DNA from 2 places in the Kutzneria viridogrisea DSM 43870 genome. Region 2 is predicted to be linked to the other one. Evidence: riboswitches for the same ligand, from Rfam matches in the RefSeq annotation. Region 2 holds a riboswitch; the other holds the start of a gene.
What was found. Region 2 has a riboswitch for thiamine pyrophosphate ahead of thiC (phosphomethylpyrimidine synthase ThiC). Riboswitches for the same ligand answer to the same signal wherever they lie in the genome.
Positions count from the first base shown of each region.

Region 1: it holds a riboswitch for thiamine pyrophosphate, as region 2 does, so the genes downstream of both, KALB_RS04520 (thiamine ABC transporter substrate-binding protein) here and thiC (phosphomethylpyrimidine synthase ThiC) in region 2, are expected to answer to the same signal.

Region 1 is NZ_CP007155.1:939,503-943,709, forward strand. It holds gene KALB_RS43630 (hypothetical protein) at 316-708, opposite strand; gene KALB_RS04500 (Uma2 family endonuclease) at 741-1,310, opposite strand; gene KALB_RS04505 (hypothetical protein) at 1,349-1,567, opposite strand; gene KALB_RS04510 (YflT domain-containing protein) at 1,743-2,228, shown strand; gene KALB_RS04515 (4a-hydroxytetrahydrobiopterin dehydratase) at 2,213-2,518, opposite strand; TPP riboswitch at 2,563-2,675, shown strand; gene KALB_RS04520 (thiamine ABC transporter substrate-binding protein) at 2,670-3,734, shown strand; gene KALB_RS04525 (ABC transporter permease) at 3,868-4,207, shown strand, end outside.
Region 2 is NZ_CP007155.1:524,463-528,669, forward strand. It holds gene thiD (bifunctional hydroxymethylpyrimidine kinase/phosphomethylpyrimidine kinase) at 1-716, opposite strand, end outside; gene thiC (phosphomethylpyrimidine synthase ThiC) at 713-2,374, opposite strand; TPP riboswitch at 2,366-2,494, opposite strand; gene KALB_RS02560 (hypothetical protein) at 2,579-3,226, shown strand; gene KALB_RS46265 (BP74-related protein) at 3,363-3,764, shown strand; gene KALB_RS02570 (LysE family translocator) at 3,761-4,207, opposite strand, start outside.

The DNA of each region.
Region 1 (4,207 bases), 420 kb from region 2:
TGGAAGATCCTCCAAGATGACTTCAGTGGTTGAGGATCCCTGCCCAGTCGCTGTCGTCTGAGCGGCCTGGACGAGCTTAGTGGCCAGCAGCTCGATTCGCACGACATCGCTGGGCGCCTGCTGGGCCTCGTCCAACACGGAGACCAGGACGTCCTTCTCCCGGACGTGCTGTTCCAACTCCGTGTGCTGGTCACGTGCGCCGATCGCCACTTGCCCCGCGAGCGCGTCAGCGATGGTCACCATCAATGGGTCTGCAATGGTTGATCTTCTATACATTTCTGCCAACTACAGCATTTTTAGGTGGCCGCCCAGAGCTCAACGTGTGAGCAGTCGCCCGATCGGCCTGGTGCAGTGCGCCGGTTCGGTCGGGCACACCCAGCTGGCAACGTCCCCGGTGCGACTCGGCCACAGTGGGTGGGTGTGGCCTGGGCACCTCGGCCAGGCCCCGAACCGGTTCTCGATCGCCATGTCCTGGAGCTGGTCGGCGACCGCCACGCACACGTCCTCGGCGTCCTCGGTGGCAAGCACCGCGTGGCCGATCGTCATGCCACCCTCGAAGCTCGCGGTGAGCGTGAAGCTGCTGTGTTTGGGCTCCAAGTCTCCGATGACCACGTGCACCGCCTCCGGCGCGTAGTCGCGCAGCACCCGGTGCACGGCGCTGACCACGAGGTCGACGTGCTGGGTGGTGGACCTGACCTGGACTGACACGCCCCGATGGTCGCGCGGACAGGTGAGGTGGGTCAGCTGGATTTCGGGCGGACGAGCGCCCCGAGGTCCAGGCTGATCGGGAACGGTACTGGACGCTCAAGCGTGTCCCGGAAGATGCCAGCTGCGACATAAGTCCTGGTGGGCGCGTCGAGCTCGTAGGTGTGCACGGTGGTGCTGATGTCTTCTTCGTCGACAAGCCAGTAGTGCGGGATGCCCGCCTCTGCGTACTTGCGCAGCTTGACCGTGCGGTCACGGTGAGTGGACTCGGGCGACACGACTTCAACCACGAGCAGCACGTCTGCTGGTGAGAACCAGGTGCGGTCCGGGTCGAAGGCGGCCGAGGTGACGATCACGTCCGGTTCGGGCCGGTTGTGCTTGTCGAGGCGGAGCGTCATCTCGCGTTCCACCCCGATTCCGCTCGGCGCCTGAGCGGTCAGTGCGGTGACCAGGCGGCCGTGCCAGGTTCGCTGCGGCACCAGCCTGAAGACGAGCGCCCCATCGATGAGTTCCGTGTGCCGGGGCGCTTCGTCCAGTTCATCGAGGTCGTCCGCGTGCCAGCCCTCGGCACGTGGAGGGCTCATCCAGTTCGGCCGAACAGTCATGACGCCGACCGTGGTGTCGGCGCCATGACCGGCGTAGTTCAGCGCTCCGCGTCGCGGTGGCGGGCGGCGTAGAAGATCACGCCGCAGGCCAGGCCGAGCATGGCCAGGCCGACCACGCCCGCGAACACCACGTCCCAGTCGCCCTGTTGCGTCACGGCAGCGGCCTTGCCCGGCGCGGCCTGAGCCTGCGCCGCGAACAGAACGGTCAACACCAGCGCCACCGCACCGGCGGCGGCTCCCCGAACAGTCTTGATCATCTTCAACATCCCCTAGTCGCGCTCTCCCCACTTCTTGAGACGCACGAGGGGGTACCCATGTTGCGGCAGTAGTGCACCTCACATCTGAGAGTCTCCTGTGGACTTCGCCCAGCCCGGCACGAATCCGGCACCGCCACGCGTTGGAACGGGTGTAGAGCTGGAAGGAGCTACCACGATGACCACCGCATTCGCAGCCAACCCCACGACTTCCGGCCTGCCGACGTTGCCCTCTGGCTGGCCGATCGCCTCCTACGACACCTACGAGCAGGCGCAGCGCGCCGTGGACCACTTGGCGGACAACGACTTCCCGGTGCAGGACGTGACGATCGTCGGCGTGGAGCCGATGGTGGTCGAGCGTGTCGCGGCCCGGCTGACCTGGGGCCGCGTGCTCGGTGCGGCGGCCGCCTCGGGTGCCTGGTTCGGTCTGTTCGTCGGCCTGCTGCTGACGATGTTCACCCCGGGCGCTGGCCTGCTGCCGATCCTGATCGGACTGGTCGCCGGTGTGGGCTCCAGCATGATCTTCGCGGCGATCAGCTACGCCGCCACCCGGGGCAAGCGCGACTTCGTCTCGCACAGCCAGTTGGTGGCACGCCGCTATGACGTGCTGTGCCTGCCCCGCAACGCCGAGCAGGGCAGGCAGCTGCTCTACTCGCTGGTCTGAGCGAACACCTCCAGCACGCCGTCGATCTCCTCGGCCAGGGACACGTCCAGTGCGGTGATGCCACCCGCCGAGTGGGTGCTGCACCGGAACACCACGGTCCGCCAGCTGATCTGCATGTCGGGGTGGTGGTTGTTGTTCTCGGCGATCTCGGCGATGCGGTTCACCACCGCGATCGCCTGCGGGAAGCTGGCCAGTTCGGCGCTGCGCGTGAGCGCGGCGCCGTTCTGCTGCCAGCTCTCCAGCTTCGTCAGCGCCTGGGCCACCTGATCGTCACTGAGCAATTCGGCCATGACCCCATGGTGGTCCTCCGCACCGCCCGCCGCCGCGTAGGCTGCCCATCAGCCACGGGAGTCCGGTACCGCCGGGCTGAGAGGAGAGCGCGCGAGCTCTCGACCGTATGCACCTGATCCGGGTCATGCCGGTGTAGGGAGGCCACGGGTGATGTGTTCGCGCGCGAGCAGGTCACCTGGAGGAGACTTGGCCAAGCAGGCAAGACTGGGCGCCGCGCTGCTCGTCGCGGCACTGGCCGCCGGGTGCTCACTGTCCGGCGGGCAGTCGCAGAACCAGTCACACGCGGTCACCCTGGTCACGCACGACTCGTGGCAGGTGGACAAGGCCACGTTCGAGGAGTTCCAGAAGACCTCCGGCATCAAGGTCACGGTCAGCCCGAACGGGGATGCCGGGGCGCTGACCACGAAGCTGGTGCTGACCAAGTCCAACCCGATCGGGGATCTCGCCTACGGGGTGGACAGCACCTTCGCCTCGCGGGCGCTGGGCGAGGGCGTGTTCGCGGAGTACCGGAGCCCCGAGGCGGAGCAGGGCCCGCAGCGCTACAAGCTGGACGACACGGGTCGGCTGACCGCCGTGGACGTGGGTGACGTGTGCCTCAACGTGGACACCGGCTGGTTCACCCAGAAGGGCCTGCCCGCGCCGGCCAGCTACGCCGACCTGATCGACCCGCGGTACAAGGACCTGCTGGTGGTCGAGGACCCCGCGACCTCCTCGCCGGGGCTGGCGTTCCTGCTCGGCACGATCGCCGCGAACGGCCAGAACGGCTGGCAGGACTACTGGACCAGGCTCAAGGCCAACGGCGTGAAGGTGGACGCGGGCTGGACCGAGGCGTACAGCCAGGACTTCTCCGGGTCCAGCGGCAAGGGGCACCGGCCGATCGTGGTGAGCTACGCGTCCTCGCCGCCGTCCGAGCAGGGGCGGACCAAGGCCCTGCTGGACACCTGCTACCGCCAGGTGGAGTACGCGGGGGTGCTCGCCGGGGCCAAGAACCCCGAGGACGCCAGGAAGGTGCTCGACTTCCTGCTGTCGCAGAAGTTCCAGTCGCAGGTCGCCGAGCAGATGTACGTCTACCCGGCCCGCGCCGGTGTCGCCCTGCCGGACAGCTGGAAGACCGCCGCCCCGCTGCCGGACAAGCCCGCTCAGCTGCCCGCCGACCAGGTGCAGGCCAACCGCGAGCAGTGGGTGCAGCAGTGGCGCAAGCTGGTGCAGGGGTGATCAACTCCCCCTACTGGTGTGCGTCCCCCGCCACTCCCAGGGGGGCGTCCCCAGCACCAGTCTACCGCCCCACCCCGACACCTGATCTTGCTGAAGATCCACATGTGGACAACTCGGCGGCTGTGGACAACCCGTGTCGGCCCGCGCGCTAGGGCTGCTGGGGCTGGCCCTGCTGCCGCTGGTCTTCCTCGGCCTGTTCTTCGCCTGGCCGGTGGCCTCCATCCTGGGCCTCGGCCTGCGGGACGGCGGGGTGCTGGACGTGCTGACCAGCGCCGACACCTGGCGGCTCGTCGGGTTCACGGTGGGGCAGGCGGCAGCGGCGACGGCCGTCGCGGTGCTGGCTGGCATGCCGCTGGCCTACGTGCTGGCGCGCTGCGCACTGCCGGGCATGGGCCTGCTGCGGGTGCTGATCGTCGTGCCGTTCGTGCTGCCCACGGTGGTCGTCGGCCTGGCGTTCCGCGCCCTGCTGCCCG
Region 2 (4,207 bases):
GCCTCGGGCATGTCCGCGCCCTTGGCCAGGGCCGAGGTGATGGCGGAGGCGAGCGTGTCCCCGCCGCCGTGGGTGTGCCGGGTGTCGAAGCGGGGACCGGGCAGTTCGACCACGTCGGCCCCGTCGTAGAGCAGGTCCATGCAGTCCGGGTCGCTGGCCAGGTGCCCGCCCTTGATCAGCACCCACTGCGGCCCCAGCTCGTACATGGCCTTGGCGGCGTCGAGCATGCCCGCCCGCGAGGTCACCTCGATCCCGGTGAGCAGCCGCACCTCGTCCAGGTTCGGCGTGACGAGGCTGGCCCGCGGGAACAGTTCCCCGCGCAGGCCGTCCAGTGCGTCGTCGTGCAGCAGCTGGTCACCGTGCATCGAGGCCGACACCGGGTCCACCACGAACGGGATCTCCCGCCCGCGTCCGATGCCGACCTCGTCGCAGGCCCCGGCGATGGCCGAGATGATCCCGGCCGAGGCGAGCATGCCGGTCTTGGCCGCGCCCACCCCGATGTCGGTGACCACGGCCCTGATCTGCGCGGCGACCACCTCGGGCGGGATCTCGGTGAAACCGGTCACCCCCAAGGAGTTCTGCACGGTCACCGCGGTCACCGCCGTGGTGGCGTGCACCCCGCAGCTGAAGAAGGTCCTGCAGTCGGCGTGCATGCCCGCGCCACCGCCGGAGTCGGTCCCGGCGATGGTCAGCGCGCGCGGCGGTGTCGAGCTCATGCCTCGACAACCGGGAGGTAGACCTGCCTGCCTTGCGCCGCGAACTCCTCGGACATCTCCGCCATCCCAGCCTCGATCGCTTCCACTGACGTCAGGTTGTGCTCCTCAGCGTACTTGCGCACGTCCTGAGTGATCTTCATGGAACAGAACTTGGGCCCGCACATGGAACAGAAGTGCGCGGTCTTGGCCGGTTCGGCGGGCAGGGTCTCGTCGTGGAAGGACCGCGCGGTGTCCGGGTCCAGCGACAGGTTGAACTGGTCGTTCCAGCGGAACTCGAACCTGGCCTGGGACAGCGCGTCGTCCCGCTCCTGCGCCTTGGGGTGGCCCTTGGCCAGGTCCGCCGAGTGCGCCGCGATCTTGTACGTGATCACGCCGGTCTTCACGTCGTCCCGGTTGGGCAGGCCAAGGTGTTCCTTGGGCGTGACGTAGCAGAGCATCGCGGTGCCCGCCCAGGCGATCTGCGCCGCCCCGATGGCCGAGGTGATGTGGTCGTAGGCCGGGGCGATGTCGGTGGCCAGCGGGCCCAGCGTGTAGAAGGGCGCCTCCCCGCAGAGCTCCTCCTCCAGCCGCACGTTCTCCACGATCTTGTGCATCGGCACGTGGCCGGGACCCTCGATCATCACCTGCACGTCCAGGGCGCGGGCCCGGTGCGTCAGCTCGCCCAGCGTGCGCAGCTCGGCGAACTGCGCTTCGTCGTTGGCGTCGGCGATGGAGCCCGGCCGCAGCCCGTCACCCAGCGAGAAGGTCACGTCGTAGCGGCGTAGGATCTCGCACAGCTCGTCGTAGTTGGTGTAGAGGAAGTTCTCCTGGTGGTGGGCCAGGCACCACGCGGCCATGATCGAGCCGCCCCGGGACACGATGCCGGTGACCCGCTTGGCGGTCAGCGGCACGTAGCGCAGCAGCACGCCCGCGTGCACGGTCATGTAGTCCACGCCCTGCTCGCACTGCTCCACGATGGTGTCCCGGTAGACCTCCCAGGACAGCTTCGTCGGGTCCCCGTTGACCTTCTCCAGTGCCTGGTAGATCGGCACCGTGCCGACCGGGACCGGGGAGTTGCGCATGATCCACTCGCGGGTCTCGTGGATCCGCTTGCCGGTGGACAGGTCCATGATCGTGTCGGCACCCCAGCGGGCGGCCCACACCATCTTGTCCACCTCCTCCTCGATGGAGGAGGTCACCGCCGAGTTGCCCATGTTGGCGTTGATCTTGACAAGGAACTTCTTGCCGATGATCGCCGGCTCGGACTCCGGGTGGCAGCGGTTGACCGGGATCACCGCGCGCCCGATCTCCACCTCGCGGCGCACGAGCTCCGCGTCCACGCCCTCGCGCAGCGCGCAGAACGCCATCTCCTTGGTGATGATCCCCGCCTTGGCGTAGGCCAGCTGGGTCACCGCCCCGTTGACCGGCTCGCGCTCGGCAACCCAGCCCGCCCGCAGCGGTTCGAGTCCACTGTGGACGTCGATGGTCGCCGACTCGTCGGTGTAGGGCCCGGAGGTGTCGTAGAGGTCCAGGTGCTCGCCGTTGCTCAGCTCCACCCGGCGCTGCGGCACGCGCAGGCCGTCCGGTCCTTCGAGGTAGACCTTGTGCGAGCCGGAGATCGGGCCGGTGGTCACAGTGGGCCGGACGTGGCTGTCCAGGGCAGTCTTCTGCGATGTCATCGAGATCCTCCCTACGCTGGCATTACCCAGTACAGGTTCAGGCGGTCGGCGGCACCGGGTCGTGATCGACTCCAGCCGCCCTCTCAGCCCGCTGTGGCGCGAGCTCCCGCGGTGATGTGAAGTTGTCGGGTCCCGAGGCTAGCGACTGCTGCCCGTTGATGCCAGCGTGCGTGCCCGAGACGATCACGGCGTACCTTCTGGGGCGTGCCCGCCGATCAACCGTTTCCACCGGGCGCGCGGCGGGCCGTGCGCCCAGCCAGCGCGAAGCCCTGCCCCGCGTGCGGCGAGCTCGCCGGACGCGGTTACCCGAGCTGTCCGGTGTGCGCTGAGCTGGTCGACCAGTTCTGGGCGGCGGACTGGCGGGCCCTGCTGGCGGCCAAGTCGGTGGCCCCCGGCGGCACCGAGGAGCGGGAGTTGGCCGAGCTGCTGCTGGCCGACGAGGTCGGCAGGCACCCGTGGACCTGCACCGACTGGGCGATGACCCTGTTGCGCTGCTCCGCGTGCGGCGCGGAACTGGGCGCCGGGCCGCTGTCCTGCCTGCGCTGCAAGGTCGCCGACGAGGGCCGCTGGGCGTGGGACCACATGGGCTTCCCGACACGGATGACCGGCAACGAGCACGCGCTGCGGGTGGCCCGTGCGGTGCTGCGCGCCCCGCACCGCCAGCGCGACACCGTGCTGCGGGGCTGGCGGCTGTCCCTGCCGTTCCTGCTGGTCGGCGAGCTGCCGACCAGCGGCCAGGCGCAGCGGATCCGGGCCTTCGTGCTCGCCGAGCGCGACGAGGAGCTCGTGCGCTGCCGCTCGCTGGAGGAGATGGCGGGCCTGCCCGGTGTTCCCTGGCGCCGCATCTCCTGATCGCCGAACAACCTGGCGCTAAACCCGCCCATCACCCTATAAACGTCCGGCTTCTGCCCGTTCTTACCTTGATATTTTCTGGGACGAAAGTACCGTATTTGGTGTTCGTAACCACTGGGGAACGAGGAAGAACACCATGCGCTTCACCGCAGCTGTGCTGACCGCCGCGACCGCCGCCGTGCTCGCGGCCGCCCCGGCCGCCGCCGCTACCACCACCCCGCAGGTGGTGACCATCGCCGACTCCGACGGCGCCACCTACAAGGTCAAGCTGGTCCGCCAGGCCGACATCGACAACGCCCGCGCCCTGCTGGCGCACCGCACCGACGTCCCGCGCATCCCGAACGGCAAGATCGTCTACGGCCAGACCGACGTGAACACCGGGCACAAGTGGTCCATCGACCCGGCCGACTTCGCCTGGGCCGACGTCACCACCGAGGTGTGCGACGGCCGGGTCGTGGACGTGGACACGCACACCATCACCGGTGACCGGTTCTGCCCGTGGACCAGCACCGTGCTGTCCGTGCAGCCGGTCAGCTAACGGGACTGCAACGCCAATCGGACGCCGAGTCCGATCAGCACGAAGCCGGTGAGCTGCTCCAGGCGCTGGCGCACCCGCGCCTGGCGCAGCCACCGGCCGAGCTGGCCGATCAGCGCGATCACCGCCAGGTACCAGACCGTGTCCACCAGGACCCACACCACCGCGCAGGCCACGAGCGGCAGCTGGCCCGGCCCGGAGAACTGCGGCAGGAACGAGATCGCGAACACGCCGATCTTCGGGTTCAGCGTGTTGACCAGCGCTCCGCTGAGGAACCCGTTGTGCCGCAACGGTTTCGTCGGAGGCTCGGTGGGTTTGGCCAGCAGGGCGCGCACGCCCAACCAGAACAGCACCAGCACGCCGACCACGCGCAGCACCTCGTAGGCGAGCTGCGAGGCCACCAGCAGGGCGGACAGCCCGAAGGCCGCGGCCAGCGCCCAGAACAG